DNA from 3 places in the Proteus sp. CA142267 genome. Region 3 is predicted to be linked to each of the others. Evidence: riboswitches for the same ligand, from Rfam matches in the RefSeq annotation. Region 3 holds a riboswitch; each other region holds the start of a gene.
What was found. A riboswitch is a leader RNA that binds a small molecule or an ion and turns the genes downstream of it on or off. The one in region 3 is predicted to bind thiamine pyrophosphate.
Positions count from the first base shown of each region.

Region 1: another riboswitch for thiamine pyrophosphate. It lies ahead of thiB (thiamine ABC transporter substrate binding subunit); the one in region 3 lies ahead of thiD (bifunctional hydroxymethylpyrimidine kinase/phosphomethylpyrimidine kinase).
Region 2: another riboswitch for thiamine pyrophosphate. It lies ahead of thiC (phosphomethylpyrimidine synthase ThiC); the one in region 3 lies ahead of thiD (bifunctional hydroxymethylpyrimidine kinase/phosphomethylpyrimidine kinase).

Region 1 covers NZ_QPMG01000005.1:71,822-82,721, forward strand. The annotation lists gene lgt (prolipoprotein diacylglyceryl transferase) at 1-755, opposite strand, end outside; gene ptsP (phosphoenolpyruvate--protein phosphotransferase) at 835-3,081, opposite strand; gene rppH (RNA pyrophosphohydrolase) at 3,090-3,620, opposite strand; TPP riboswitch at 3,733-3,830, shown strand; gene thiB (thiamine ABC transporter substrate binding subunit) at 3,895-4,908, shown strand; gene thiP (thiamine/thiamine pyrophosphate ABC transporter permease ThiP) at 4,908-6,488, shown strand; gene thiQ (thiamine ABC transporter ATP-binding protein ThiQ) at 6,481-7,182, shown strand; gene C0T34_RS10425 (DNA polymerase II) at 7,271-9,625, shown strand; gene rapA (RNA polymerase-associated protein RapA) at 9,811-10,900, shown strand, end outside.
Region 2 covers NZ_QPMG01000016.1:89-10,988, forward strand. The annotation lists gene purH (bifunctional phosphoribosylaminoimidazolecarboxamide formyltransferase/IMP cyclohydrolase) at 334-1,923, shown strand; gene purD (phosphoribosylamine--glycine ligase) at 1,936-3,225, shown strand; gene C0T34_RS17565 (DUF1481 domain-containing protein) at 3,250-3,912, opposite strand; gene C0T34_RS17570 (HU family DNA-binding protein) at 3,957-4,229, opposite strand; gene C0T34_RS17575 (YjaG family protein) at 4,420-5,010, opposite strand; gene nfi (deoxyribonuclease V) at 5,085-5,753, opposite strand; gene hemE (uroporphyrinogen decarboxylase) at 5,746-6,819, opposite strand; gene nudC (NAD(+) diphosphatase) at 6,908-7,693, opposite strand; gene C0T34_RS17595 (HAD family hydrolase) at 7,839-8,519, shown strand; TPP riboswitch at 8,564-8,686, shown strand; gene thiC (phosphomethylpyrimidine synthase ThiC) at 8,829-10,781, shown strand; gene thiE (thiamine phosphate synthase) at 10,765-10,900, shown strand, end outside.
Region 3 covers NZ_QPMG01000001.1:528,355-539,254, reverse strand. The annotation lists gene C0T34_RS02490 (helix-turn-helix domain-containing protein) at 1-6, opposite strand, end outside; gene mgrB (PhoP/PhoQ regulator MgrB) at 367-522, shown strand; gene C0T34_RS02480 (amino acid permease) at 672-2,054, shown strand; gene pagP (lipid IV(A) palmitoyltransferase PagP) at 2,170-2,805, opposite strand; TPP riboswitch at 3,640-3,728, shown strand; gene thiD (bifunctional hydroxymethylpyrimidine kinase/phosphomethylpyrimidine kinase) at 3,780-4,577, shown strand; gene fbaB (class I fructose-bisphosphate aldolase) at 4,641-5,690, opposite strand; gene yegS (lipid kinase YegS) at 5,740-6,633, opposite strand; gene yegQ (tRNA 5-hydroxyuridine modification protein YegQ) at 6,932-8,311, opposite strand; gene baeR (two-component system response regulator BaeR) at 8,432-9,139, opposite strand; gene baeS (two-component system sensor histidine kinase BaeS) at 9,163-10,539, opposite strand; gene mdtC (multidrug efflux RND transporter permease subunit MdtC) at 10,536-10,900, opposite strand, start outside.

The DNA.
Region 1 (10,900 bases), on a different contig from region 3:
TGTGCGTCTGGTTGGCGGAAGAATTCAACAATAATACGGAATGCACCATAACCAATAAGGAACAAGCCTGACACACTACCTACTGGGCGACTTTTGCGTACAAAGATATTCAGAATAATAAATAACACCACACCTTCTAATAGCATTTCATAAAGCTGTGATGGGTGACGAGGTAAAACCCCATATTCTTGAATGATTGGCAGTAGTGTTGCTGGATCTTGGGCAACAAGTTGAAGATCTGCAGAACGTGAGGTTGGGAATAAGAAAGCCCAAGGCGTATCAAATGTAACGCGTCCCCATAATTCACCATTAATAAAGTTACCAATGCGGCCTAACCCTAAACCAAATGGAATTAATGGTGCAACAAAGTCTGCCACTTGGAAGAATTTACGTTTAGTACGTTTAGCAAACCAAATCATGGCACAAATTACCCCAATTAAACCACCATGGAACGACATACCGCCATCCCATACTTTAAAGAGGTAAAGAGGATCATTTAAAAAGACAGGTAGGTTATAGAATAAAACATAACCTAAACGACCACCGATAAACACTCCCACAAAACCGACATAAAGTAATGTTTCAACTTCATTTTTAGCCCAACCACTATTCGGTTTTGCAGCTCGACGGTTTGCAAGCCATAAGGCAAAAACAAACCCAACTAAATACATCATACCGTACCAATGTAATGACACTGGCCCAATAGAGAACATAACGGGATCAATCTCTGGAAATTTAAGGTAGCTTATACTCATTATTCCCTACTTCACTTAATCAATAATTTCTATGCTGGTCATTTATTACCAACATAGAAAAGGCTTATACGAAGGCCTACTAGATACCTCCGCGAATTAATCCACCTAATCCTTGCCGTTCCATAAATTCAGAAGACAATTTTTTGATTTCTGTTGCCGTTTCAGCTTGCAACACCCGTTGCATAAAAAGCTCTAACATCACAGGATCAAGATGGCGCAATAAGTATTTTACCCTAGGTAAACTACGACCACTCATGCTTAACTGCCTAAAACCGAGCCCTATTAACAGCAATGCCCCGATTGGCGTACCCGCCATTTCACCACAAACACTCACTGGCAACTGATAATATTGGCATTGTGTTGCAATCAAATTCAGTGAACGCAATAACGCAGGATGCAAATTATCATAGAGTAATGCTACATGGGTATTATTACGATCGACTGCAAGTAAGTATTGAGTCAAATCGTTTGTTCCAACGGAGATAAAATCAACCCGATTAGCTAATTGTGACAGCATAAACACCAATGAAGGCACTTCAAGCATAATACCTAACGGAGGTGGAACACATTCACATTTTAGTTCTCGACTCACTTCATCACATGCTCGTAGTAGCAATGTTCTTGCTTCGTCAATTTCATCAATACTTGTCACCATCGGCAACAATATTTTCAAATTTTTAAATTCGAGGTTTGCTTTTAGCATTGCACGTAGCTGAATAAGGAAAATTTCAGGTTGATCGAGCAATATTCTTATTCCTCTCCAACCTAAGCAGGGATTTTCCTCATTAATTGGCATATAAGGAAGTTGCTTATCAGCCCCAATATCTAAAGCACGCAAGACAACGGGTTTATCAGGAAAAAAAGAGAGGATCTCACGGTAGCGATTTTTCTGTTCATCTTCTGAAGGAAAACCACTTTGTAGCATAAAAGGGATTTCTGTTCGATATAAACCAACGCCATCAATTCCCACACTAATGCGTTGTTCATACTTTATATTTAATCCCGCATTCAGTTGAACGCTAACTGTCTCACCATTTTTTAAAACCGCTTGCTGTTCAAGCTGCTCTTCTGCAATTTGGCTTAATACGCTCTCTTCATCAATAATTTGTTTATATTCCTGAGTAATAAAAGGCTCGGGCTCGATAAAAATCTCACCACGATAACCATCAAGAATAAGCATTCGATTATGTAAAAGCTCAGGCTGAATATCCGCACCCATAATTGCGGGTATACCCATTGCTCTAACAAGAATGGCAGAATGCGAGTGAGTTGCACCATCTCGAACAATTACACCAGCAAGCTGTTGCTCTGGTAGCTCTGCCAATAAACTTGCACTTAATTCATCAGCCACCAAAATAAAACGTTCTGGCCAAATATTGGTTGAGCTAAGATCATCATCTAAATGGAATAATAACCGGCGCCCTAATGCTTTAAGATCAGAAGCTCGCTCTCTCATATAACCATCTTTCAGGCTAGAGAACTGGGCTGCAACTTTCTCAACCACCACTTTAACCGCCCATTCCGCAACATACCCTTGTGTAATGATTGCGGTCATTTTATGTTTGAGCTGAGGATCGTTAAGTAAATGCGAATAGAGATCAAAAATGGCGGCACTCTCTTTTTGTGCATTCGCCATAAAGCGCTTACTAAAGCGGCGACATTCTGCGGTAGCATCTTCTAAAGCCACCGTAAGTCGATTTAATTCTGCTTTTATATCAAGAGCACTGGCTTTAAAAACATTTTCAAGGACAGGTTGAGAGACTTCTTGCCAGCCATAAGCCATGACCACGCCAGTAGAAACTGAAAGTGCTTTAATACGACTTTGACGATATTGTCCAAAAAGTCCTTTAGTTTGTACTTGCGATAATGTGGCACCAAGCTGTGTCGCCAGCGTCACCATAAAAGATTCTTCGCTCTCATTAAATAAGCGACGCTCTTTTTGCTGAACGACTAATACACCAAGGAGTTGGCGACGATAAACGATAGGAACACCAAGAAAAGCGCGGAGATCGTCTTCTTTAACTTGAGGAAGGTATTTAAAGCTAGGATGTTCACGAATATCAGCGAGGTTAATAAGCTCTGAAAGACGCCCCACTTCACCAACAACACCTTCATCAAATGAAAGGCTAACGGCTCGCCCTCTAGGTTTTTTTAACCCTTTGGTCGCCATAAGATAAAAACAACTACGTTGTTTATCGGCAAGATAAATAGAACACACATCCGTGTGCATTGCCTGACACGTTTCCTTGACTAAGAGTTCAAGCGCTTCTGGAAGCCCAGCTGCCATAGCCACTTTTTCTACAATTTCTCGCAAACGTGTCAGCATAGTGTTATCTAATACCTTTTACGCCGATATCCATACGATGGACGCGGTAAAGACACTTGTTCTTGCAATGACATGACTACTGGTGCGAACTCTTTCATGACACGCCGATAAACATCGCGTTTAAAAGAGACGACTTGTCGAACAGGATACCAATAACTCACCCAACGCCAGCCATCAAATTCTGGCGTTTTGCTTTGTTGAACATTAATGTCTTTATCATTACTTGTTAACTGCAAAAGGAACCAACGCTGTTTTTGTCCAATACAAACAGGTTTTGTGTCCCAACGCACCAAACGCTTAGGTAACTTGTAACGTAACCAGTTACGTGTGGAGGCAAGAATTTTGACATCCTTGCGACTTAACCCAACTTCTTCGAACAACTCTCGGTACATTGCCTGCTCTGGCGATTCTCCAGGGTTAATCCCTCCTTGAGGAAATTGCCATGAATGTTGCCCATAGCGACGAGCCCAAAGCACTTGCCCTTGCCGATTACAAATTACAATCCCTACATTCGGGCGGTAGCCATCATCATCGATCACTAGACTACCTCAATAACCAAATTTGAAAGATAACTCATTGTTTCATACTACTCACAGACGGTAAACCTCTATCAACAGACTTTGCATGGCGCGCGTATTTATCTACAATGGGAAAGTCTCAACGGGGTGCCTTTCTATTTCTAGGCTGAGAAAAACTCGTGGAACCTGATCCAGCTAATACTGGCGTAGGGATTTGAGTCAGGATGTTGCAATACTTATTGGTTTGCCATCCTCACTCCTCAGATCCTACCTGACTTTTACTGAGGAACTAAACGTGTTAACTAAATCACTTCGCTTTACTTTCCTGCTCGGCGCACTAGGTATTATGAGCACTTTTTCGACTCAAGCTTTAGCACAAAAACCCACACTCACTGTTTACACTTATGATTCATTTACCGCAGATTGGGGGCCAGGACCTGCAATAAAAAAAGCGTTTGAACAACAATGTGATTGTGAGTTAAAACTGGTTGCCCTGTCTGATGGTGTGTCTCTACTTAATCGCTTACGTATGGAAGGTGATAAAAGTAAGGCGGATATTATTTTAGGATTAGATAACAATTTGATCCACGCAGCAAAAGAAACTGGGCTTTTCGCACCAAGTAATATCGATACATCTAAACTCACCTTACCTGAAAAATGGACTGACGATACTTTTGTGCCTTATGACTACGGTTACTTTGCTTTTATTTATGATAAAAACCGTATCCAAAATCCGCCCAAAAGCATGGCCGAACTGCTAAACAGCAAAGAAAAATGGAAGATACTCTATCAAGATCCTCGCACCAGTACTCCTGGTTTAGGTTTAATGCTATGGATGCAGTCACTTTATCCTGAAAACACCGCGACTGAATGGAAAAAATTGTCAGAAAAAACATTGACCGTCACTAAAGGTTGGAGTGAGTCTTATGGCTTATTCTTAAAAGGTGAAGGTGATTTTGTGCTGAGTTACACATCATCTCCAGGTTATCACATCCTAGCAGACAAAAAAGATAACTATGCGGCAGCGATTTTTGATGAAGGACACTACTTGCAAGTCGAAGTTGCCGCAAAACTTAAATCGAGCAAACAATCTGAACTAGCACAGCAATTTATGCAGTTTATGTTAACCCCTGCATTCCAAGAAACTATACCGACTACCAATTGGATGTATCCTGTTATAGATATGCCATTGCCAGAGGTCTATTCTTTAATGCCTAAACCTGAAAAATCATTGCAATTTGATGCAGAAATTGTCGCAAAAGAGCGCCAAACATGGACGCGTAATTGGCAATCTGCGGTTAGTCGCTAATGGGAAGATGGCTTATCCCGGGGCTGTGTGCCTCGGGTTTATTGCTTATCGTGGCGTTATTGTCATTTGGCGCATTGTGGTTTAATGCACCAAGTGGTGAGCTGTCCTCGATTTTTGCTGATGAATATTTATGGCATGTCGTTCGTTTTACTTTCTGGCAAGCCTTTTTATCCGCCCTATTTTCAATATTACCTGCTATTTGGCTCGCCAAAGCACTCTATCGACGCCAATTTAAAGGGCGAACACTGTTTTTACGCCTATGTGCCATGAGCCTTGTGTTACCAGTTTTAGTCGCCCTTTTTGGCATTTTAACGGTTTATGGCAGAGTAGGATGGATTGCTCAAATTTGTGAATGGCTAGGGATCGACTACCAATTTACGCCTTATGGTTTGCAAGGCATTTTATTAGCTCACATCTTTTTCAATATGCCATTAGCAACCAGAATGCTATTACAAGCACTTGAAAGCATCTCATCAGAGCAACGCCAATTAGCCTCACAATTAGGCATGAATGGCTGGCAACGTTTTCGCTTTCTGGAATTCCCTTATTTATGGCGACAAATGCTCCCCACAGCATCACTGATTTTTATGCTCTGCTTTGCAAGCTTTGCTACTGTGTTGGCTTTAGGTGGAGGCCCCGCAGCAACAACGGTTGAACTCGCTATTTATCAAGCATTAAGTTATGACTACGATTTACATCGTGCTGCGCTTTTAGCCCTGATCCAGCTTTTTTGTTGTTTAGGCTTAGTGCTTATCAGCCAAAAGCTAAAAGGCACTCTTTTTGTGGGAAACAATCAAAAGCAGCCTTGGCGTGATCCCTATGATCCACTCTTTAGCAAAATAACTGATGGTTTAATTATCACTCTTGCGATCCTTTTTTTAGTGCCGCCCATTTTGGCCGTGATCACTGATGGTCTTAATAGCCAATTTCTACGTGTTATACAACAGCCTATACTTTGGCAAGCTTTTACAACTTCACTAATTATTGCCGTTGGTGCGGGTGTTGTCTGTGTTGTATTAACGATGATGTTGCTATGGAGTAGCCGAGAACTTCGCTTACGCCATTTTAAAAAAGCCGGACAAGCCATGGAAATGAGTGGTTTGATTATTCTAGCGATGCCAGGCATTGTGTTGGCAACAGGCTTTTTTCTGTTATTAAACAATACGATCGGATTACCTGAATCACCTTATATTTTAGTGATTTTGACCAACGCATTGATTGCCATTCCTTATGCTTTAAAAGTGTTGGAAAATCCGATGAATGATATCGCTTCACGTTATGGCCTTTTATGTCAGTCGCTGAATTTGCAAGGAATAAACCGACTTCGTTGGATAGAACTACGTGCATTAAAAAAACCAATCTCACAAGCGCTTGCCTTTGCTTGTGTTATTTCTATTGGTGATTTTGGTATTGTTGCCCTATTTGGTAATGAAACATTTAGAACATTGCCTTTCTATCTTTATCAGCAAATTGGCGCTTATCACACACAAGATGGTGCAGTAACAGCCATGATCTTATTACTACTTTGCTTCTCTCTTTTTAGCCTAATAGAACGATTAGCTGGAAAATCTCATGATTAAATTAGAGCACCTTGCTTACACCTATGAACACCAACATCTCTTGTTTAATCTAACGGTTAATGCAGGAGAACGCATTGCTGTATTAGGCCCAAGTGGTGCAGGTAAAAGTACATTACTCAGTTTAATTGCTGGTTTTTTGCCATCAGAAAAGGGAAACCTGTTTCTTAACGGGCAAGATCATACAAAAACAGTACCAGCAAAACGCCCTATTTCTATGTTATTTCAAGATAATAATTTATTCCCTCATTTGACTGTAAGGCAAAATATTGGCTTGGGATTAAATCCGGGATTAAAGCTGACTGAAGATCAAAAAGCGTTATTAGAGAGTCGAGCAGAGCAAGTAGCGCTTAGTGAATATCTTGAACGTGTACCTTCTCAATTATCAGGCGGTCAGCGTCAACGGGTTGCTATTGCACGTTGCCTCGTTCGCGAACAACCTATTTTGTTACTTGATGAGCCTTTTTCTGCACTCGATCCTGCTTTACGCATTGAGATGTTAGCACTACTCGAGCAACTTTGCCGTGAAAAAGCGTTAACCTTATTGATGGTTTCTCATAGCTTAGAAGATGCAGCAAAAATCGCCCCAAGAGCGATTGTGATAGATAACGGTATGATTGTGTATGATGGAAATACACAATCACTAATAAATGGTGAAGTGGATCAATCACTTATTTTAGGTATTCCGTTTAATTAATCTCAGCCAAAATTAACTGTATAAATAACCACTATATTGACTATAATAAACACATCTTTAATGAATTATTGGTGTTTATTAGGTGCTCATGATTGGTCATACGGAACAAGGCTTTATTCTTACTCGTCACTGGAGCGACACATCGAAAGGTATTGTCGTCTCTTATTGGCTGGCTACGGATAATGGTCCGCGTAAAATTACTGTTCCTATGCAACGCGCAATTGGCTTTGTTGCCCGCCAACATGAAACTGTTTTGCGTTCTCTCATTAATAAAAATCCTGATATTGAAATTCGCCCTCTCGATTTAAAAGATTTCGAAAGGCAGCCCGTCTTTGGCGTTTATTGCAAACAATACCGCCAACTTATCCAACTTGAGCAACAACTTAAAGAGCACCATATTCGCCTTTATGAAGCGGATATCCGCCCTCATGAACGTTATATGATGGAGCGATTTATCACCGCACCAGTTTGGTTTCGTTATCAGCAAAATAATATTACGACATTAAAACCAGCACCAGATTATCGCCCTGCACTTCGAGCTATCTCTTTAGATATCGAAACTAGTGAATTTGGTGAGCTTTACTCTATTGGGCTTGCAGGCTGTGGTGATAATGTAGTGTTTATGCTTACTGATGAGTTACCTATAGAAAGCGAAAGTCAACAACCGGAAGGTTATCGCTTATGTTATGTCAGTAGCCGATTGCGTTTAATTGAAAAGTTAAATGAGTGGATGCAACATTACGATCCTGATGCAATTATCGGTTGGAATTTGATCCAATTCGATCTGCGTATTTTGTACACACATGCCCAACGTTATGGCATCAGTTTATTATTAGGTCGCCAACACAGTCCATTAGAATGGCGAGAGCATGGATTTAAAAAAGGTCATTTTTTTGCTTCGGCTCAAGGTCGTTTAATTATCGATGGTATCGATGCATTAAAAATGGCGACATGGAATTTTCCCTCTTTTAGCCTCGAATCTGTTGCTCAAACACTGTTAGGTGAAGGTAAAGCCATCGATACACCTTACGCCAGAATGGACGAAATTAATCGACGCTTTAAAGAAGATAAGCCCGCACTAGCTTATTATAATTGGCAAGACTGTGTCTTAGTAAACCGTATCTTTGATGTGACATCTCTTATGGCATTCTTATTGGAGAGAGCTTGTGTTACGGGGCTTTCCGTTGATAGAAGCGGAGGATCTGTGGCTGCGTTTACACATCTCTATCTCCCTTCAATGCACCGCATTGGATATGTTGCGCCTAACCAAGGTGAAAAACCCGAAGAGCATAGCCCCGGTGGTTTTGTCATGGATTCGGCTCCCGGCTTATATGATTCTGTTGTTGTGCTTGATTACAAAAGCCTTTATCCCTCTATTATTCGTACTTTTTTAATCGATCCCGTAGGAATGATTGAAGGAATGCACCAACCTGATGAAAAGTTTTCTATTTCTGGATTTCGTCAGGCACGATTTTCGCGAAAACTACACTGCTTACCCGCTATTGTGTCGCAAATTTGGCATGAAAGAGATAACGCGAAATTACATAAAAATGCCCCACTCTCTCAAGCACTCAAAATTATTATGAACGCTTTTTATGGTGTTTTAGGCTCTGTGGGGTGTCGCTTTTTTGATCCTCGTTTAGCGTCTTCCATTACGCTACGAGGCCATGAAATTATGAAGAAAACACGAGAATTAATTGAAGCCAAAGGTTATCAAGTTATTTATGGTGATACGGATTCAACCTTTGTTTGGCTGAAATCACCTCACACAGAACAACAAGCACAACAGATTGGGTATCAGCTAGTACAAGATGTCAATCAGTGGTGGAAAACACATCTTTTTGAAAACTACCAACTCGATTGCAAATTAGAACTAGAATACGAAACCCATTATCGTCGCTTTTTAATGCCCACTATTCGAGGTATGGAGACAGGTAGCAAGAAACGCTACGCCGGACTCAGCAATGATAAAATGGTGTTTAAAGGATTAGAAACCGTCAGAACAGATTGGACGCCTCTCGCTCAGAAATTTCAACAAGAGCTTTATACGCGCATTTTTCATCAGCAACCTTATCAGCAGTTTATTCGTGATTATGTCGCAGATACACTTGCGGGAAAATATGATGAGAGATTAGTGTATCGTAAACGGTTACGTCGAAAATTATCAGAATATCAGCACCATGTCCCCCCTCATGTCAAAGCAGCACGTAAAGCGGATGAATACAATTTATCCAAAAATAGACCTCAACAATATCAGCAAGGCGGTTGGATTAGTTATATAATTACCCTCTTGGGGCCTGAACCATTAGAGTACATTACCGCTGCACCTGATTACGAGCACTATATCAACAAGCAGTTAATGCCTATTGCAGATGCAATCCTACCTTTTATACAAGATGATTTTTCAACCTTGTTAAATGGGCAAATGACACTCTCATTTTAAGTTGTGTCATTTTGCAGGTGACGGTTTGCTTTGCATCTATTAACATAACGCCCCTTTGGTGATAATTAGCTTTTCTTTGTTCAAAGAATAAGCCCTTTTTATCCCGCAGATTTTAATGACAACACCGCAATACTGCATTCATTAATAATTCCTAAATTATATATTTGAGAGCTGAGTTTATATATATGCCTTTTACTCTTGGTCAACGTTGGATTAGCGATACTGAAAGCGAGCTTGGACTGGGTACTGTTGTGGCAGTTGATGCCCGTATGGTCACTTTACTTTTTCCTGCCTGTGGCGAAAACCGCCTTTACTCCCGTCATGATGCACCAATAACGCGGGTGATGTTTAATGCAGGAGATACCGTCACCAGTCACGAAGGCTGGAAGCTCGCCATCGATAACGTTGTAGAAGATAACGGCCTACTTATCTACCATGGTGTACGTCTAGACACTGAAGAGCCAGCACAATTACGTGAAGTGTTCTTAGATAACAAACTCACTTTTAATAAGCCGCAAGATCGCCTCTTTGCAGGTCAAATCGACCGAATGGATCGCTTTGCATTACGCTATCGCGCACGTAAGTTTATGAGCGAGCAGTTTAAGCAAGCACAAAGTGGTTTACGTGGGATCCGCGCAAGTCTTATCCCTCACCAGCTTTATATCGCCAATGAAGTGGGTAAACGTCATAACCCTCGCGTATTATTAGCTGATGAAGTTGGTTTAGGTAAAACAATTGAAGCAGGTATGATTATCCACCAGCAATTAATGGATGGTCGTGCTGAGCGTGTGTTGATTATTGTGCCTGAAAGCTTACAACATCAGTGGTTAGTTGAAATGTTACGCCGTTTCAATCTACGTTTCTCACTGTTTGATGATAGCCGTTATAGCGAATCTTTATTAGATAGCGATAATCCATTTGAAACAGAACAGATGATCATCTGTTCTTTAGATTTTGTGCGTAAAAACAAGCAACGTTTTGAACACTTAGTCGAAGCAACATGGGATATGTTAGTTGTCGATGAAGCTCATCACCTTGTTTGGAGTGAAGATACACCAAGCCGTGAATATCAAGTAATTGAAGAGTTAGCGGAATCTATTCCTTCTGTATTGCTATTAACTGCAACCCCAGAGCAGTTAGGTCAAGAAAGCCACTTCGCACGTTTACGTCTGCTTGATCCAAGTCGTTTCCATGACTACAACGAATTTATTAATGAGCAACAAAAATATCGCCCTGTTGCCGATGCTGTCACTATTTTGCTATCAGAAGATGATT
Region 2 (10,900 bases), on a different contig from region 3:
TCACTTAGCGTGGTTTGCCGTGACAACGAGGACGCATTATAGGGAGTTTTCTGAAGCTGGCAATAGTTTTTTTAAGAAAAAAAATCGTTTGCTTAATTCCACAGCAAAACCCCCACTTATACGCACTTATCAACAATTTTATCCACAGAGCACCTTTTTATATAAAATTAGCATGTCAAACGCAAACGTTTGCGTTATTATAGCGGTCGATTAAGTAAGATTGATTTTGTGTCCATCTTCTGAAATGTTAGTTAAGCAAACACAATTTCACTGTATTAATGTGATTTAACTTCACCATTACTACCGTTATACCAACCCCAAGGGATAAAACTCATGCAACATCTTCGTCCTATCCGCCGTGCACTTTTAAGTGTGTCTGATAAAGCAGGTATTTTAGAATTTGCTAAAGCACTTGTTGAAAGAAAAGTAGAACTCTTATCTACAGGTGGAACCGCACGTCTATTAGCAGAAGCTGGCTTACCGGTTATTGAAGTCTCCGACTACACAGGCTTTCCAGAAATGATGGATGGCAGAGTGAAAACACTGCACCCTAAAGTACATGGTGGGATCCTAGGTCGTCGTGGACAAGATGATGCAATTATGGAAGAACATGAAATTCGTCCTATCGATATGGTCGTCGTAAATCTTTATCCTTTTGCTAAAACAGTAGCTCGTCCAGATTGCTCATTAGCAGATGCTGTGGAGAATATCGATATTGGTGGACCAACAATGGTTCGCTCCGCGGCAAAAAATCATAAAGACGTTACGATTGTAGTAAATAGTAATGACTATGAAAGAGTGATTGAAGAAATGGATAATCACGAAAATAGCCTTACTTTAGATACACGCTTTGATTTGGCGATTAAAGCCTTTGAACACACAGCTGCTTATGACGGAATGATTGCTAACTACTTCGGCCAGAAGGTTGCACCTTATTATGGTGATACTTCACAACCATCAGGTACTTTCCCTCGTACCTTAAATCTGAACTATATAAAGAAACAAGATATGCGTTATGGTGAGAATGCTCACCAGCAAGCAGCTTTCTATATAGAAGAGAATATAGAAGAAGCATCTATTGCCACTGCAAACCAATTACAAGGCAAAGCACTTTCTTATAACAATATTGCTGATACTGATGCAGCATTAGAATGTGTGAAATCATTTTCCGAGCCTGCATGTGTTATTGTGAAACATGCAAACCCTTGCGGTGTTGCAATTGCGAACACGCTCGCACAAGCATATGACAATGCATTTAAAACTGATCCAACTTCTGCATTTGGTGGCATTATCGCATTCAATCGGCCATTAGATGCAAAAACAGCAAGTGCAATCATCGAACGTCAGTTTGTTGAAGTAATCATTGCTCCTTCTATTAATGAAGATGCATTACCAATTTTAGAAACTAAACCAAATGTTCGTGTATTAGCTTGTGGTCAATGGCAAGAAGCCAAACCAGCATTAGATTTCAAACGTGTTAATGGTGGGCTGTTAGTTCAAGATCGTGACTTAGGTATGGTAAAAGAAGAAAACTTAAGAGTGGTCACCCAACGTCAACCTAGTGAGCGTGAACTTAAAGATGCTCTCTTCTGCTGGAAAGTCGCCAAATTCGTAAAATCAAATGCCATTGTTTACGCTAAAAACGATATGACAATCGGTATTGGTGCAGGACAAATGAGCCGTGTGTATTCTGCAAAAATTGCAGGTATTAAAGCTGCTGATGAAGGTTTAGAAGTTGCAGGCTGTGCAATGGCATCAGACGCATTCTTCCCATTTAGAGATGGTATTGATGCGGCAGCACTTGCCGGTGTGACTTGTGTTATTCAACCTGGCGGCTCAATTCGTGATGATGAAGTGATCGCAGCTGCAAATGAGCATAACATCGCAATGATTTTCACCAATATGCGCCACTTCCGTCATTAATAAGGTATTGATATGAATATTTTGATTATTGGTAATGGCGGTCGTGAACATGCTTTAGCCTGGAAATCGGTTCAGTCGCCGCTTGCAACGCACGTTTTTGTTGCCCCTGGTAATGCAGGTACTGCATTAGAAAGTGGTGTTGAGAATGTCGCTATCAGTGCAACAGATATTCCTGCATTAGTCGCATTTGCTCTCGAAAATAAAATTGATTTGACTATCGTGGGCCCTGAAGCACCACTGGTTATTGGTGTTGTAGATGCATTTAAAGAAGCGGGATTGACCATCTTTGGCCCAACAAAAGGAGCCGCGCAGTTAGAAGGCTCTAAAGCCTTCACAAAAGATTTTTTAGCTCGTCATAAAATTCCAACTGCGGATTATCAAAATTTCACAGAAATAGCACCTGCACTTGAGTACCTTAATAAAGTAGGCGCACCGATTGTTATCAAAGCAGATGGTTTAGCCGCAGGTAAAGGCGTTATTGTTGCTATGACACAAGCTGAGGCTGAAGCTGCAATTAAAGATATGCTGGCTGGCAATGTTTTTGGTGATGCAGGCCATCGTATTGTTATCGAAGAATTTCTTGATGGCGAAGAAGCTAGCTTTATTGTGATGGTTGATGGTGAACACGTTATTCCAATGGCAACAAGCCAAGATCATAAACGTGTTGGTGATGGAGATACTGGACCTAATACAGGGGGAATGGGAGCATATTCACCAGCACCTGTAGTTACACCAGAAATCCACCAGCAAGTAATGGAAAAAATCATTTATCCAACAGTAAAAGGAATGGCTTCTGAAGGCTATCGTTACCAAGGTTTCCTTTATGCAGGACTGATGATTGATAAACAAGGCATTGCTAAGGTTATTGAGTTTAACTGTCGTTTTGGTGATCCAGAAACTCAACCAATTATGATGCGTATGCAATCTGATTTAGTTGAGCTGTGTTTAGCTGGAGCAAAAGGTAACTTAAAAGATAAAGATTCCCTTTGGGATCCTCGTCCAGCTTTAGGGATTGTGATTGCAGCTGGCGGCTACCCTGCAGATTATCGTCAAGGTGATGTTATCAAAGGCTTAAAACCAACATCAACAACAACGGCAAAAGTATTTCAAGCAGGAACAACACTCAATGACAAAGGCGACGTTATCACTGCTGGCGGGCGAGTATTATGTGCGACTGCATTAGGTGATGATATTGAGCAGGCTCAACAAAATGCTTATGCCTTAGCGAAAGATATTCATTGGAATGGTAGTTTTTATCGCCATGATATCGGCTACCGAGCGATTGCGCGCTTAAAGAAATAAATTAACAACAACAAAAGGGAGTGATCACAAGCTCTCTTTTGTTGGTTCCCATTTACAAAAATCGTGTTCTGCAACCATAAGTAATTGCTTACCTTCTGGTGAATCAAGCCAAGCAACATAAGAAGGCTTACTTGAATTACGTGTTCTTGTTTTTAACCAACGTTGTTCAGGGCCTTCAAATGAAATACTCACCTTCTCACCAGCACATGTTGTCATCGTATTTTGATACCAAATACCCTGTACTAAATTTACTTTCCCAATAGTAAGCGCTTCACTAATTTCACGCTCTTTACTTGCAGCAAATACCATTCTTAAACGCTCATCTTCTGTCAATGCTCGTTTTTGCTTCTGGCTTTCTTGTTGCATGAAAATAACTTCACCTCGTTTATTTAAACGAAGATGCCAAGAGGAGGGATCATTTGGATTGATAACTTCAGAGCGGACTTGCCAAAGCTTATTTTGACGATACTCATAGAATGTGATGACAGTTTCTGGCTTTTTATAAAAGCTATAAACACTCATGATCACTTGAGGCTCTGACACTTTATTATTTAAACGCCATAGCCGGACAACACCTTCATCTGCAATATAACCTGTTGCAGAAAATTCAGGTAGTTGCACAGTAGAGGAGCAGGCGCTGAGCAAAAAAGCAGATCCTATTGCTAACAGCCCCTGTCGTTTCAACAAAAGGGGAGTAAATCCCCCTCTATTGTTCATTCCGTTCAAAGGAATTATTTTACTGCGTCTTTCAGTGCTTTACCGGCAGTAAATGCAGGAACGTTAGCTGCTGCAATTTTAATTTCTTTACCAGTTTGAGGGTTACGACCAGTACGCTCTGCACGGTGATTCACTTTGAATGTACCGAAACCAACTAACTGTACAGAATCGCCTTCTTTCAGAGCACCTGTTACTGAATCGATAAACGCTTCAATAGCAGCTTTTGCTTGAGTTTTTGTCAGATCCGCTTTTTCAGCAACTGATTCGGTTAATTCAGCTTTGTTCATAAAATAGTCCTTAAAGTATGTTTTATCGTTTGAAAAACATCTGGTGAAAAAACTTAACTTATCTTTTTAAGAGGATAAATTAAGTAAAACACCTGAGCCACTTCTTTTCGTACCCAATGTAGAACATACACAGGGGTGATGTGAAGTCTTTAAACGTCGCTTTTCAAGCACTAAATCACGTTTTTCTGATTTAGTGCGTTAATTCTATACCGATATTGCTCATTCCAGCTTCACGAAGGTCTGCACGTAGACCCTTGATCAGTTCGATATCTCTTTCTTCACATTCTACAAGTAGACGGTAAATTTCCCATTGGATATCGAACTCTTCAATAACAGCAGGTAGAGATCTAAGCTCTTCTTCGCTCATTTCTCTTTCTGCTTGTGTCATTTCAAGTGAAGCAACTGTCCCTACTGATAATTTGCTCACTTCAATAGCGTGACTTAATGATTCACCGCTTAAACGAGAGTGAACAATTTCACTAAGTGCAACACAGGCGTCAATCGCAGGATAGACACCATAAATCTCGAACTGAGATGCATCAGGAATAGCTTCTTCTAATTTCTCTAATTGAGAATCAAAATTAACCTTTGCATCTTTCACCGTTAAAGTTTCCCAAACCAGATCGAGAATACGGCGATAAAGCATTGGATCGGTAAATCCTGTTTCACGACAAAATACCTGATAATTAGGGTACATTCTCTCACACAGGCACGCCATAAACGTCAGATGTTGCCAAGCTTCTAGCTTTTCTAAACGTAAATGGATTGGGTTCTTCAACATTCGTGATTACTCATTTTCTTAACTTAGGCGCAGTTTACCTGAAAATTAAAAATATCCACATATTTCCCGGTCATTTAGAGCTTATTCTTATTCAACTGCTCAAATAATCGCCTATTTGAAGCAATACCATCAGCCCAACGTGTGGGTTCTGGCAATCGATATCCTTTCATACACAACTCAACCCACTGCAAAGCGCCATTCATACTCACTTTATGACCCGGAGAAATATACAGGGGTTTACATTTTTTCTTACTACGATAAATCCACCCTATTTGCTCATTCTTATCCATTAGCGGTTCGTGACTTCCCATTTCTTCATTGACGACTTTATCAATGCCACATAAACGGCTTTTTGCCACACCAATAGTAGGCGTATTCACTAATAAACCAAAATGACTTGCGACACCAAGCCTTCTAGGATGAGCAATACCTTGTCCATCGACAAAAATAAGGGAAGGCTTTTGTTTGATTAGTTGCCAAGCAGTCAGTAACGCAGGACACTCTCTAAACGAAAGTAAACCAGGAATATAAGGAAGAGTTGTAGGTATTCGCGCAATTTGATATTCAAGAATTTCAAAAGAAGGGTAATGCATTATCACGATGGCGGCGCGAGTAACTGCGCCACCTTCTTCAAAACCAACATCAGCACCTGCTATGTAAGTTGGTGCTGTAAATTGGTCCGTTAAAATAATCTGTTGAGCTTTTTCTGTCTGCTCCTGACGTAATTGCTGGGTATTAATCATTATCCTGATGATAAGGCTTCGATAAACGGTGAACCGCATCAATAAATGCACCAGCATGTTCTGGTGGAACATCTTGATGAATACCGTGCCCAAGATTAAAGACATGACCATTACCTTTACCAAATCCAGCAAGAATAGTTTCGACTTCTTGCTCTATTCTGGCAGGCGGTGCATACAGCATAGAAGGATCCATATTGCCTTGTAGCGCAACTTTATCCCCTACTCGACGACGTGCATCTTCAATATCAATCGTCCAATCAAGTCCTAATGCATCGCAACCCGTCGCAGCCATCGCTTCTAGCCAACGACCGCCACCTTTGGTAAATAAGGTTACAGGAACTTTTCTTCCATCATATTCACGGATAAGACCATCAACAATCTTATGCATATAGTGTAATGAGAAGAGTTGGTAATCACGGCCAGTTAGCACACCACCCCATGTATCAAAGATCATGATAGACTGCGCACCAGCTTTAATTTGAGCATTCAGATACAGAATAACGCTATCTGCCAGTTTATCCAGTAATAGATGTAGTGCTTGAGGCTCTGAATACATCATTTTTTTAATTTTTGTGAAGGCCTTACTACTTCCACCTTCAACCATATAGGTTGCCAGCGTCCAAGGACTTCCCGAAAAACCAATTAATGGCACACTACCTTGCAATGCATGACGAATGGCACGAACTGCATTCATCACATATCCCAGTTCATCTTCAGGATCAGGAATAGGTAGCTTTTTAATATCATCAAGACTATTTATTGGTGATTTAAAACGAGGGCCTTCACCTGTTTCAAAGTAAAGACCCAATCCCATTGCATCTGGAATAGTTAAAATATCAGAAAATAAAATAGCAGCATCTAAAGGAAAGCGTCTTAAAGGCTGTAATGTCACTTCACAAGCCAATTCTGTGTTCTTGCACAATGAGATGAAATCCCCCGCCTGTGCCCGTGTTTCCTTATATTCAGGAAGATATCTGCCTGCCTGACGCATCATCCAAACTGGGGTGACATCAACAGGTTGGCGCAACAGCGCACGTAAATAGCGGTCGTTTTTCAACTCACTCATGACTAACTCCATTAACAGTAATAGGGCCGCAAAATCGCAGGCATTGTAACATGCTGGAAAAATAACTGTTGGCTGACAGCGCCTTTATTTAGTTTTTTTCTTTATCTTGTCTAATATTGGCTATCGTATCTTCTATCAAGCGTCTAGCAATCGTATCTGGCGGTGGGATCTGTGGTAATTGATCGTAACGATACCAAGCTGCACTCGTTAATTCTGAAGGATCGTGGCGTAGTTCACCACCATCATAGTCAGCTAAAAAGCCCATCATTAAGGAGTGAGGGAATGGCCAAGGCTGAGAGGATACATAACGAATATTGCGAATACGAATATTACTCTCTTCAAACACTTCACGGGCTACGGCTTCTTCTAAGGTTTCACCAACCTCAACAAAACCAGCAAGTACAGTGTAAAGAGGTGAATGTTTATGCCTAACATGATGTGCTAATAAGATTTTATCTTCATGGCGGATACCCACAATAATACAAGGGGCAATTTGTGGATAATAGCGTTCATGGCAGTTATCACATAAACATGCCCATTCACTCTCACTATGACGCATTTTGGAACCACAGTAACCACAAAAACGGTGAGAACGATAAAACTCAGCCAGTTGAACGCCACGACCAACTAATTTAAATAAGTTTTCATCCTGTGAAGCAATAAGCCTTGGTGAACACATGTCATTATCCATTTTTCCATGAATAAGCCAAACTGTTTCACCTTGCCATTCACCAACAATTTTGGCGTGCTGACCAATGAGATCCCAATCTTTAGCTAAGCCAAATGGAAGTTCGCCTTTAGGTAACCATACTCGTCCACCAAGACTGACTGTCCACCAGCCCTTTTCTGACCCTGATAATGTATATAAATGCATAACGACCATTCTATCCCAAATAATGATATAGAATAGAGGATACTCTTTTTAGCAATAACCACTCAATGAATTATGACTATCTTCTATAATTCATTAACATTCTTAAATATAAATATAAATTTTATTAATAGTAAGAACCGTTAGAATGACAGATAAAACAAAAAACAAAATTGCTATTTTTGATCTAGATGAAACACTTTTAGCAGGCGATTCTAGTCGCTTATGGACAAACTATTTGTGGGACAAAAATATAGTCACAGATCCTCATTTTTTAAAACTAGATGAACAAATGATCGCAGACTATTACGCTGAAAAACTGGATATAAACCAATATCTTTTTCAACATCTAGCATATTTTAAACATTATGATATAGATGAGATAAATCATTGGGTTAATGACTTCACTGAAACAAGAATCCAGCCTCTACTTTACCCACAAGGAATATCAATAATTACACAATATCGACAGCAAAACATTCCCGTTATAATTATTTCAGCAACAATGTCCTTTCTAGTTCATGCTATTGCAAAGCAACTCAATGCGGACGTTTCAATGGGTATTGATATGCAAATTAAGGACAATCATTACACTGGATTTATTGAAGGTATTCCTACATTTCGAGAAGGAAAAGTTGAGCGTTTAAACCAATGGAAAGAAGCCAATAACATTAATGAAACTTATATTTATTTCTATACTGATTCATCTAATGATCTCCCATTATGTTACCAAGCAGACCATGTTATCGCGGTTAATGCAGATAAAAAATTAACTCTAGTTTCAGATGAAAAAGCGTGGGAACAACAACATTGGGATTTAAATAAATAACCCATGTCGGACTTGTAGTTTTTAAAATCTTTCATATACTGGACGTCTTCTTGTCGGAGTGCCTAGTGTTTATAAGGCTATTATAAACACAGGCTGAGACCGTTAATTCGGGATCCGCGGAACCTGATCGGGTTAATACCCGCGAAGGGAACAAGAGTGATTCGACCTTTTGATAGCTTCATTGCGTATATTTTTTTACACACTTATATACACCTATCTGTCGATACTCCCTGCGACCTCCAGACAAGCATTTTTCTCAATATTCACCCGACAGGCAATTAGCCTGCATGATATTTATTAGGAAATGCTATGTCCCAAAATCAAACTATATCCGTTAAAGATATTTCACCAACAAACAACAAACATCGCCCACGAAAAGAGCAGCGTGATGCAGCTCAAGAGTTTATCAGCACTATTCAAGGTGTCAGTTTCCCAAATTCAAACCGCATTTACCTCGAAGGATCACGTACTGATATTCAAGTACCAATGCGTGAGATCCAACTTGATAAAACACTAGTAGGAGGATCAAAAGATTCCCCTGTTTTTGAAGATAATGAACCTGTACCTGTGTATGACACATCAGGCCCTTATGGCGATCCGGCTTCTCAACTTGACGTTAATCTTGGATTAAAAAAAATACGCCAACCATGGATTGATGAGCGCAATGATACTGAAGCACTTTCTCTTTTAAGTTCGGATTTCACCCAACAGCGCCTTGCCGACGCTGGATTAGAACATCTGCGTTTTCCTTTAAAGCCAAGCCCTAAAAAAGCGTTAAATGGAAAGAGTGTGACGCAATTGCATTATGCTCGCCAAGGTATTATTACGCCTGAAATGGAGTTTATCGCTATTCGTGAGAATATGGGCCGAGAGAGAATTCGTAGCGAAGTTTTACACCAACAACATGCAGGATTCAGCTTTGGTGCGCATCTCCCTGACAATATTACCCCTGAATTTGTACGCCAAGAAGTTGCTGCGGGCCGAGCTATCATTCCTGCCAATATCAATCACCCTGAATCAGAACCGATGATTATTGGGCGTAATTTCTTAGTGAAAGTGAATGCCAATATCGGAAACTCCTCTGTAACCTCCTCCATTGAAGAAGAAGTGGAAAAGCTGATTTGGTCTACACGCTGGGGTGCTGATACTGTAATGGATCTCTCAACAGGCCGTTATATTCATGAAACGCGTGAGTGGATCATTCGTAACAGCCCAGTTCCTATCGGCACAGTTCCAATTTATCAAGCACTCGAGAAAGTTAACGGTATTGCTGAAGATCTCACTTGGGAAATGTTTCGAGATACCTTGCTTGAACAAGCAGAGCAAGGCGTTGATTACTTTACTATTCATGCAGGCGTATTGTTACGTTATGTACCAATGACGGCAAAACGCCTAACGGGTATTGTGTCTCGTGGTGGTTCGATAATGGCGAAATGGTGTTTATCACATCATAAAGAGAATTTCCTCTACGAACATTTCCGTGAAATCTGTGAAATTTGCACAGCTTATGATGTTTCCCTTTCTCTAGGCGATGGATTAAGACCGGGTTCAATTCAAGATGCAAATGATGAAGCACAATTTTCTGAATTACATACCTTAGGTGAACTGACAAAAATTGCATGGGAATATGACGTTCAAGTCATGATAGAAGGCCCTGGTCATGTTCCAATGCAAATGATCCGTCGCAATATGACAGAAGAATTAGAGCATTGTCATGAAGCACCATTTTATACATTAGGTCCTCTTACTACAGACATTGCACCAGGTTACGATCACTTCACATCAGGTATTGGTGCAGCAATGATTGGCTGGTTTGGTTGTGCAATGCTCTGTTATGTTACCCCTAAAGAGCATCTAGGTTTACCTAATAAAGAAGATGTAAAACAAGGGCTTATTACTTATAAAATTGCTGCTCATGCCGCCGACTTAGCCAAAGGACATCCAGGAGCTCAAATTCGTGATAATGCAATGTCAAAAGCTCGCTTTGAGTTTAGATGGGAAGATCAATTTAATTTAGCGCTTGATCCTGAAACCGCACGCCAATATCACGATGAAACCTTGCCCCAAGCATCAGGAAAAGTCGCTCATTTCTGCTCAATGTGTGGCCCTAAATTCTGCTCAATGAAAATAACACAAGAAGTACGCGATTATGCGGCTGGCATGGAGCAAATGTCTCAAGCCTTTAAAGAGCATGGAAGTGAGTTATACCACAGTGCAGAAATCGCCAGTGTTGAGGTGACTGAAAATGAACAGATCCTCTAACACCCCTTTCGCATCAACAGAAAAAAAGCTTGGGCTTTATCCTGTTGTTGATTCTATTGAATGGATCGAACGCCTGTTAAAAACAGGCGTTACCACCCTGCAATTACGCATAAAAGATA
Region 3 (10,900 bases):
TGGCATTACAGTTCCATTCTATCAATGAAGTTAAGGTAAAAATCAAAATTAACTCCCTAATCTTATACAAAAAATGGCAGACAGAGAAACCCATATTAATGGATAGCTATCTCTAATCGTTGGCAAAATGTGTACTTAGAATAATATAAGACCATTTTGCATACAGTTTAGAGCGAAATAATGCAAATTATCTGAAGTCTGTCGAGGAAGCGTTTACCTTTCGTAATGAAAGTTATGCTAAATTTACTCATAGAGATAATTGATTGCGGATTTTATAACAACAACTCCCTGTCTTGTTATCGTATTTAAGCGAATGCTTATAATGTGATAAGTCATACTAACAAAATGTATTTAAAGGATTTTAAATTGAACGCAAAGAAAATAATTATTAGCTTAATTATTGCATTAGCCATTACCTTTGGCCTCTATCTTGTGGCTTTAGATAATTTTTGCGATCGTGGAGAGGATTTCCAACAAGGTCTTTGTCGCTTTACCACATTATTCCCCTCTAAACACCACTAAAAGATAGCTTTTCTTATTATTTTTCGCCTAGCATAAAATGTATTTGTTATTCAAGTCAGAATAGTGTTTTAATGGTGGCTTGAAATAAACAAAATCGTAAATATTAGTTTACACTTTAAGTTGATAAAATAATAAAGAGAAGAGGATGTATGGCGAGAGAGTCGCAACAGACAGAACTTAAGCGCGGTCTGAAAAATCGACATATCCAGCTGATTGCGCTGGGTGGTGCTGTCGGCGCTGGTCTGTTTCTTGGTATAGCGCAAACAATTAATATGACAGGTCCATCAGTTATCTTAGGATATGCTATTGGTGGTTTTATTGCGTTTATGATCATGCGCCAATTAGGCGAAATGGTTGCCGAAGAGCCAGTTGCGGGTTCGTTTAGTCATTTTGCTAATAAATATTGGAGCCCATTTGCAGGCTTCTTATCTGGTTGGAACTACTGGGTGATGTTTATTCTTGTCGGTATGGCAGAATTAACCGCGGCAGGTAAATATATTAACTATTGGTTACCCGATATTCCTGTTTGGGTTTCCGTTGCTATCTTCTTTGTGGCAATCAACTTAATTAATCTGATTAACGTGAAAATGTATGGTGAAACAGAGTTTTGGTTTGCCATTATTAAAGTATTAGCGATTGTCGGGATGATTTTGTTTGGAAGCTACTTATTGGCGAGTGGTAATGGTGGCCCTCAAGCTTCTGTCAGTAATTTATGGGAGCTAGGCTTTTTCCCTCATGGTTTTACGGGCTTTATGTCTGCATTAGCCATTGTTATGTTCTCTTTTGGTGGACTTGAGCTGGTGGGGATCACCGCTGCTGAAGCTGAAAATCCAAAAGTCAGTATCCCGAAGGCGACTAACCAAGTTGTTTATCGTATTTTAATTTTCTATATCGGTTCGTTATTAGTGTTACTTTCACTTTATCCTTGGACTCAAGTTGTTAAAGGTGAAAGCCCATTCGTTCTGATTTTCCATAACTTGGATAATTTCCTAATCGCGAATATTTTAAATGCTGTAGTATTAACAGCTGCACTGTCTGTTTATAACAGCGGTGTTTATTCTAATAGTCGTATGCTTTATGGTTTGGCTAAACAAGGTAATGCACCACATGCACTTTCTCGCATTAATAAACGCGGTGTGCCAGTTGTGTCGTTACTGTTATCTGCAATTGCGACTTCATTAGGTATTTTAGTTAACTACTTATTACCGAATCAGGCGTTAGAGCTATTAATGGCATTGGTTGTAACCACGTTAGTGCTTAACTGGATTATGATCTGTTTGGCAAATTTAAAATTCAGAGCCGCAAAAAACAAAGAGGGTGTAGAGCCTTTCTTCAAAGCACTTTGGTATCCATATGGTAACTATATCTGCCTTGCTTTCTTATGCATGATTTTAGTAATTATTTTATTTATGCCACAAGTGAATATTTCGGTGATTTTAATGCCATTCTGGATTGCACTCTTATGGGTTGGATTTAAGATTTCCCGTATGAAGAAAACACCTAATAGAACTCAAGCAAGCCAAGATATTTAAGTTATTAGAGATTGATTGAGTCATTTTGTTGAATAAGAAAAACGCATCTAAATGATGCGTTTTTTATATCCTATTTTTATTACTTGCATTTATTCTGATAGACAAAATAAGGAAACTATTGCCAACGTAACCAAGCAAATAATACGTTACCGTTGTTATAAGTGCCTGGTACATAGGTCGCTTGTAGTGAAAGATGCCCGTAGCCGACAGAAACTAACGGTAAAGGAAGTGGCATAGGAATATAGTTGTATTCATGGCGCGCTGTAATGCTTAGCGTAAATCCTGCCCCCATACGGAACCCGTCTTTATCACCGGGATACCACATTTTTTCAAAACCATAGCCCATAATAGGCTGCACTCGGTTATTTGAGTCCATAAATGCCATCGCATAAAGAGAGTGCCAATCACCGTCATTGTCATAACGATATTTACCCATACCAAAACCCCAAGGTGTTTCGTTATAGCGATTAGTTTTTTCTCTATCGTAAGTAAAACGGTTATGCCAAGTCCATACCGGTAAATAGTAATTATATTGGTCGTTATCCCAAGTTTGATTGACATTACGCTTAAATTTTCCCCAGTAGCTCTCTTCATTATTAGGTTGAGGCGCGTTACTAGTGGTTTGCTGGTTTTCTGTCGTAATAATCTGATGGGTATTTGTATTATTTTCAGAAGCGAAAGCTGAAGTTGTTAACGTAAGTGAAAACAACGTTGTGGCTAATACGCTAGGGTGAAAATAGGATGATGACATAATATAACTCCGAGTACGGCATAAACAGTGATTCTGGTGATGACAAATAAACATTACTAATAGTGTTATTTAATCGACAAGTATTTAAGATAAGAGGTATCTGAAACTTTACTTCTTAAATAAAATCTTAAGGGATTAGAATCGGTTAAGAAGAAAATAAATAGATTTATTGTACTTATGAACGTAATTTTGTCTGATATTAAATGCTGTTATTTTTTTATGATAATGTATTGTTTTTAATAAAAAATTAAGTTTTTATTAGATTTTAAATAAATAACTGATAAATAAGGCCTGTAAGATATAATTTAGGCTTAGTCATTTTCAACAGAAAAAATCCACAAAATATCTATTTTTATGACTTAATTGAAATATCGATATCAATAACATCAACTTATCAAAAGAGATAAATTTCCAGCAGGATAATAGAGTAACGAATAAGAAGAGTTAAATAAAAAAAAGAAAAACTCTGTGTTGGTTTATAAATCGTTTAAGTGGTGTAAGTTTTGTTTAGCGAAATGCCGATTTTTTGTGCAGATTATCCTAAAACAAAAATATTGTTTATTATTGAGATAATTTTTCTTGGCTAATGATAAGTAGCCGATGGGTATCGCGGTCTTTACTCCAGTAATAATTTATCAAGATTTATATCGTAATATTTATAGCTCATTGATTTTATTCTGTTATTTTATTTGGTGATTTATCATATTTACTTCTTCTGACAATTAATATATCGATTATCGTTAAAACGGATAAAAATAATATACAAGGCGATCCTCGCTGGTTACTAGCATCTTTATCTTGAGCGTGCGATACTCCTTATCGCCTGAATTTACAGGCTTTGGCTCGGGGCGCCTTATGGCTGAGATGAACCCGTATAACCTGATCTGGATAATGCCAGCGTAGGGAAGTCAAGGTAACTCTGCTGATTAACAGAGCCCGACTTTTCTGTAACTGGTGAAAGGAGGAGTTAATCAGTGAGATTCAATGCATTGTCTATCGCAGGCACCGATCCTAGTGGTGGTGCGGGTATTCAGGCTGATCTGAAAACATTTTCCGCACTGGGTGTTTATGGCACAACAGTAATAACAGCACTTGTTGCTCAAAATACCTGTGGTGTTCGTCGTGTCTATGATTTATCCCCCGATTTTGTTGCCGCTCAATTAGATGCTGTCTTATCTGATGTTCGAATTGATAGTGCCAAAATTGGTATGCTCTCTAATGTCGCGATTATTGATGTGGTTTGCGACAAGCTTCAGCAATATGCCATTCCTTTTGTTGTACTTGATACCGTAATGATTGCAAAAAGTGGTGATCCACTATTGCAGCCAGATGCGGTTAATAAAATGGTCAATCAGTTGTTACCTTTAGTTGATTTGATCACGCCCAATTTACCTGAAGCAGCAACACTGCTAGGTTGTGAAGTCGCTCAAGATGAAGTAACGATGAAGCAACAAGGTTATGCATTACTAAAACAAGGATGCAAAGCGGTGTTGATGAAAGGGGGGCATTTAACTGAAAATGAAAGTCCTGATTGGTTATTTACCCAAGATGGCGAGTGGCGATTCACTTCAAAACGCGTTAATACGAAAAATACTCACGGTACAGGATGTACTCTTTCAGCCGCGTTAGCTGCTATTCGTCCTCAAGTCTCTGATTGGCAAACTTGTGTTGAACAAGCAAAAATCTATTTACAGCAAGCGTTAGAACATGCCGACAGTTTAGAGGTTGGGCAAGGTTTTGGTCCGGTACACCATTTTCATCGCTGGTGGTAAGGCTGCCTACAACAACATTAAAAAAGCCACTCAGTTGAGTGGCTTTCACATTAAATCTATCAATTAAGCAATAGTGACAGATTTATTTAGATAAATATCTTGTACTGCATTAATTAGGGCAACGCCATCTTTCATTGACTTCTTGAATGCTTTACGTCCTAAGATCAAGCCCATACCACCCGCACGTTTGTTAATAACGGCAGTACGGACAGCATCTTCAAGATCATTATTACCTGAAGCACCACCAGAGTTAATTAATCCCGCACGGCCCATATAGCAGTTTGCTAATTGGTAGCGAACTAAATCAATTGGGTTTTCAGTGGTGAGTTTTGTGTAAACACGCTCATCAGTATGACCAAAACCAATCGCTTTAAAGCCACCGTTATTTTCAGCCATTTTTTGTTTAACGATATCAGCACCAATTGTAGCGGCTAAATGGTTTGCCTGACCGGTTAAATCCGCACTTGCATGGTAATCAACGCCATCTTTCTTAAAGGCTGGGTTACGTAAATAAGCCCATAATACAGTGACCATACCTAATTCATGAGCACGTTCAAAGGCCATTGAGATCTCTTCAATTTGGCGACGGCTTTCTTGTGAACCAAAGTAAATGGTCGCACCCACTGCAACAGCACCCATTTCAAAGGCTTGTTCTACACTGGCATATAGTGTTTGGTCATATTGCGCTGGGTAGCTTAGGGTTTCGTTGTGGTTTAGTTTCACAAGAAAAGGGATTTTGTGTGCGTAGCGACGAGAAACAGAAGCAAGAACACCATAAGTAGAGGCAACACAGTTACAACCCGCTTCAATCGCTAACTCAACAATATTTTTCGGATCAAAATAGAGTGGGTTTGCTGCAAAAGAGGCTGCGGCAGAGTGTTCCACACCTTGGTCAACAGGTAGGATAGACAGATAACCCGTTCCCGCTAAACGCCCGTGATTAAACAGGGTTTGCATTGAACGTAACACGCTATTAGGGCGATTGTTATCAATCATAACACGATCAACAAAGTCAGAACCTGGCAGGTAGAGATTTTCGCTCGGGATGGTTTGGCAACGATGTTCTAATAATGATTTCGCATCAGCACCTAACAAACTTACTATATCAGTCATTACATACTCCAGTTCATGATGAGATGAGAGTGATTGTCATTTATCTACATTAAGATAACAAGTCACATTGAGGCGGTAACCGGCAGTGGATCGCTTCAGGTAACACAATAAATTCAAATTTATCCCCTAAAAGGGGTTCTCCATCTAAATTAAATATCATTTCATGAGAAGCGCTAATGTTTACCCAGCGACTTTCTCGCTCGATTATCTTGTCATTCTTTTTGCTATCAAACATGCTACTTAAAATTGAAGGGAGAAGTTCATGAGCTTCAACAATGGTGAGATTAAGTTTATTGTCATTAATTAAGGCATCAGAACACAATTTTTGTCCACCGCCAGCTTGACGGCCATTGCCGACAGCCAAAATAAGAGACTCTCCTTCCCAGTGGAAATTTTCAGCTTCGATTGTGCAGTGATCCGCTTTTAAAGAATCGATACTTAAAAGGCCATTAATAAAATAGGCGGCTCCGCCCAATGCAGACTTTAACGCTTCAGGCGTTTCTGTTGTGATTTTGGTTCCAAAGCCCCCTGATGCCATATTGATAAAATAGTGGGTCTTATTCACGGCGATTACATCAATAGGTATTGCACGTCCTTTAACGGCTAAGTTAAGTGCATTTTCCATATCACGAGGAATTTGTGCGCTGGTGGCAAAATCATTTGCTGTGCCTAAGGGAATAATGCCAAGTGTCGGTAAAGATGAGGGTGAGAGGTGAATTAATTCAGAAACAACGCTATTAATCGTGCCATCGCCTCCTGCGGCAATCACCGTTTCGGCTTGCATATCGATAGCTTCTTGTACAAAACGTCGTATATCACTGGATTCCCAAGTCACTCTTACTTGGAGATTAAAACCTTCGTTACGTAATTGGTAAACCGCTTTTCTCAATGCGCTGTTGTCAGCGCTTTTTCCATTAATGATTAGCAAACTAATTTTACTCATTGATGAGTCCCTTTAATTGAATCACTCTTTTAAAGGTAATGGATATCGAGAAAATTACTATTTTTTTTACAAATGATAACGAAAAAGAGAATGAGCTGTATGCAAAGGAGAGCTATTAAGAAGGGTATAAAAAAGAAAAGGCAAATCCAAGGGAGATTGGATTTGCCAAGGAGGTGGTTCCTAGTCTTACTGTATTCATTCTAGTTCTTTATTTTTCGGAACTGATGATACGGTAAACAAATCATTATTGATGTGATCTGTATTTGAAATTGACCACTTTAAATCAGATTATGATGCTTTACTTCACTTCTACCGCATCAATTTTATGCGGTTGACGTGTTGTTGTACCTTGTAGGTTGCGGATCAGCAGAGCAAAATCTAAATCAACATCTTCAGGAACAGATAAATAAACCATGTGACCATTACCCGGTGCAACATCGGTTGGTTGTTGTTTTTTGTTAAACAGCTCTTCTAACGTGAATTGAATATTTCCAGTTGGTGTCATTAATTCTAGGCTATCACCTAAAACAAATTTATTTTTAACATCAACTTCGGCTAAACCGTTTACACGTTTACCTGTAAATTCACCGACAAATTGTTGAGTGTCAGAGACAGAGTAACCATATTCATAAGTTTGGTATGCATCATGGGTATGACGACGTAAGAAGCCTTCTGTATAACCGCGGTGAGCTAAGCCTTCTAATGTTGTTAGTAACGTTGGATCGAAGGGTTTGCCTGCAACCGCATCATCAATCGCACGACGGTACATTTGAGCTGTACGAGCACAGTAATAGAAGGATTTAGTACGGCCTTCAATTTTGAGCGAATGCACACCCATTTGAGTTAATTGCTCAACGTGTTCAATCGCACGTAAGTCTTTAGAGTTCATGATATAAGTACCGTGTTCATCTTCGAACGCAGTCATATATTCACCAGGACGTTTTGCTTCTTCGATCAAGTAAACTTTATCAGTTGGCGCGCCAACACCTAAAGTAGGCTCAACGTTTTTAACTGGGATTGGTGTGTATTTTTCGACGATATTACCTACATCGTCTTCTTTGCCTTCTTCGACTTTATATTCCCAACGGCAAGCGTTAGTGCAAGTACCTTGGTTCGGGTCGCGCTTATTGATATAGCCAGATAACAGGCAACGACCAGAGTAAGCCATACATAATGCACCGTGGACGAAAACTTCTAATTCCATATCAGGAACTTGCTTACGAATTTCGGCAATTTCATCAATAGAGAGTTCACGAGACAGGATCACACGAGTTAATCCCATTTGACGCCAGAATTTTACGGTTGCCCAGTTAACAGCATTGGCTTGCACTGAAAGGTGAATATCCATTTCAGGGAAGGCTTCACGCACCATCATGATCAAACCCGGATCAGACATAATCAGCGCATCAGGACCCATATCAATGACGGGTTTTAAGTCACGGATAAAGGTTTTTAATTTAGCATTATGAGGTGCGATATTAACCACAACATAGAAGCGCTTACCTAATTCGTGGGCTTCTTGAATACCTTTAGCAAGGTTTTCATGGTTAAACTCATTATTACGCACACGTAAGCTATAACGTGGCTGACCTGCATAAACGGCATCTGCGCCATAAGCAAATGCATAGCGCATATTTTTTAATGAGCCAGCAGGAGAGAGCAATTCGGGTGTAAACATGGTTAAATTTCCTGGTTCTGATTTCAAGTCAGTCCCCCACACATTGGGTAGGGGTATATCATAAAGGGGTGGATTCTAGCGCTTAAGTGTAGCGAGGTTCAATGTATTCCTGAAAAAATATCATCGAAAACGGTAAGCTTGGGTTTCCCAACGATAACCTTGACCATAAATCGAGCGAATAAATTCAATTTGATCGTTAAGTTGCTCAAGTTTACGTCGTAAGTTTTTAATATGACTATCAATGGTTCTATCCGTCACAATACGGTAGTCATCATAAAGGTGATCCATTAACTGATCACGGGTTAATATTTTGCCGGGTTGAGTAGCCAAGGCTTTTAGCAAACGAAATTCAGCAGTCGTTAAATCGAGAATTTTATTGTTGTATTGGATTTGATAAGCCTGTTCATCAATAACGACTAATTTATCGCTTTGAACAATATCTTGTGGTCGATAAAAACGACGCAATAAAGTTTTGACTCGGGCTACCACTTCTCTTGGGCTATAGGGTTTGCAAATATAATCATCAGCACCAATTTCAAGCCCAAGTAATCTATCAACTTCTTCTGTTTTAGCTGTCACCATAATGATGGGAATATCTGAAAATTGACGTAACTCTTTACAGACTGTAATGCCATCTTTAACTGGCAACATGAGATCTAACAAGATTAAATCGTAATGCTGTTGCTTTACACAATGGCTCACTTCTGCACCATCCGCTAACCAATGAGTTTGATAACCAGATGCTTGAAGGTAATCAATAAGCAATTGGGCAAGTTTAGGTTCGTCCTCAACAATCAGGATTGAATAGGGTGATTCAGATACTGTCATTTATTGGCTCAATGGTTATAGGCTTAAAGATCATCAGAATATGCAGGTAATTCTATAAGAATTTTCATACCACCTAAAGAAGAAGGCATGGCACTTATTTTACCATTATGAGCTTCAACGATATTTTCGCAAATCGCAAGACCTAAACCTGAACCGCCACTTGCACGATTTCGTGAGTTTTCTGCACGATAAAAACGTTGGAAAACAACTTCGTATTGCGCACTATCAAGCCCCGGAGCACTATCTTCTAATGAAATAAGAACATGTCTTTGCCCTTTTTGGGTGCTGATATGTAATTGGCCACCCGAATAAGTATAGCGCACGCTATTCTCTAGCAGATTATGGAAAAGCTGGATCAACCTATCAGGATCGGCTTGTACAATGAGTGGCGATAAATCATCTAATTCGGTGAGTAGAGTAATATTTTTAGTTTGATATGTGTGACGATAAGAAGCCACAGCCAGCAAAATAACCTCATTAATATCAATAAAATCTTTACGATAAGTTAAAGAGCCTCTGTCCGATAATGAAAGCTGGTGGAGATCATTAACCAGTTTTGTCAGGTTTGTGACTTCAAATAAAAGGGAGTTCAGCGTTTCTGTTGTAGGTTTTCTGACACCATCTTGTAGCGCTTCAAGTTCACCTTTTAAAATAGCAAGAGGGGTTCGCAATTCATGTGAGATATCAGCCATATAATCACGACGAATTTGCTCATTTTTTTCTAGTGTGCTGGCAAGTTGATTAAAGTCGGTAGCGAGTTGACTGATTTCATCTTTACTTGTGGGCGTTACTCGCACAGAAAAGTCACCGGCTGCTAATTTATGTGTCGCCTCAACGAGGCGTTTAACAGGGCGTATCATATTGCGAGAAAGAATAAGCGTGATAAATAAAGCAAAAAGAACCGTTAAACCTGCAATTATCCAACTGGTAAGCAGTTGTTGTTTATCAAAACTAATATCAGCTTCATTACTGATTTTATCTGCCGCACTGACAATTACCCACCCAACAATTTCGTCGTGAAAAGTAATGGGTTTTTTAAATGTCTCTGCGGGAAATTGATTGTCATGTCCAAATAGGCGCTTCATATCTTTATCAACGATCCAAAACTGTGTCCGCCAACCTCTGGGTGGCGGGCCTTCGCTACTTTGGCTTATTTGGTCAATACTTCGTAATATTTGATAAAGAGAGCGATCATCTCTATTGAGGAACCGCCAATCTCCCGTTAACGCATATTGTTCAGTTAAAGCTTCAGCTAAAAGAGTTGCACGCTGTTCACTGTTTTTCTTGATATAGCCAATGAATCCTTGCTGGAAGCTACCTCGAATACCAATATGCATGGCGAGAACAACCACCATACAAGTAGCGAAAATCACTAAGAACAGCTTGCTTCTCAATTTCATGCATTTGCCTCTTTTTTGCTGATACGTCGTTGTTGCCAACGTTCACGCAATCCATCAAAAAATAGATAAATAACAGGGGTTGTATAAAGGGTCAGTAGTTGGCTCATTAATAAACCACCTACAATTGTTATCCCTAAAGGTTGTCTTAACTCGGCACCATCTCCGCTACCTAACATCAATGGCAATGCCCCAAATAATGCGGCAAGCGTTGTCATAATAATAGGGCGAAAGCGCAGTAGACTAGCCTGAATAATGGCCTCTTTAGCCGATAATTTGCCTTCACGCTGCGCAGTAATTGCAAAATCCACCATAATAATGGCGTTTTTCTTCACAATACCAATCAGCAACATAATGCCAATAA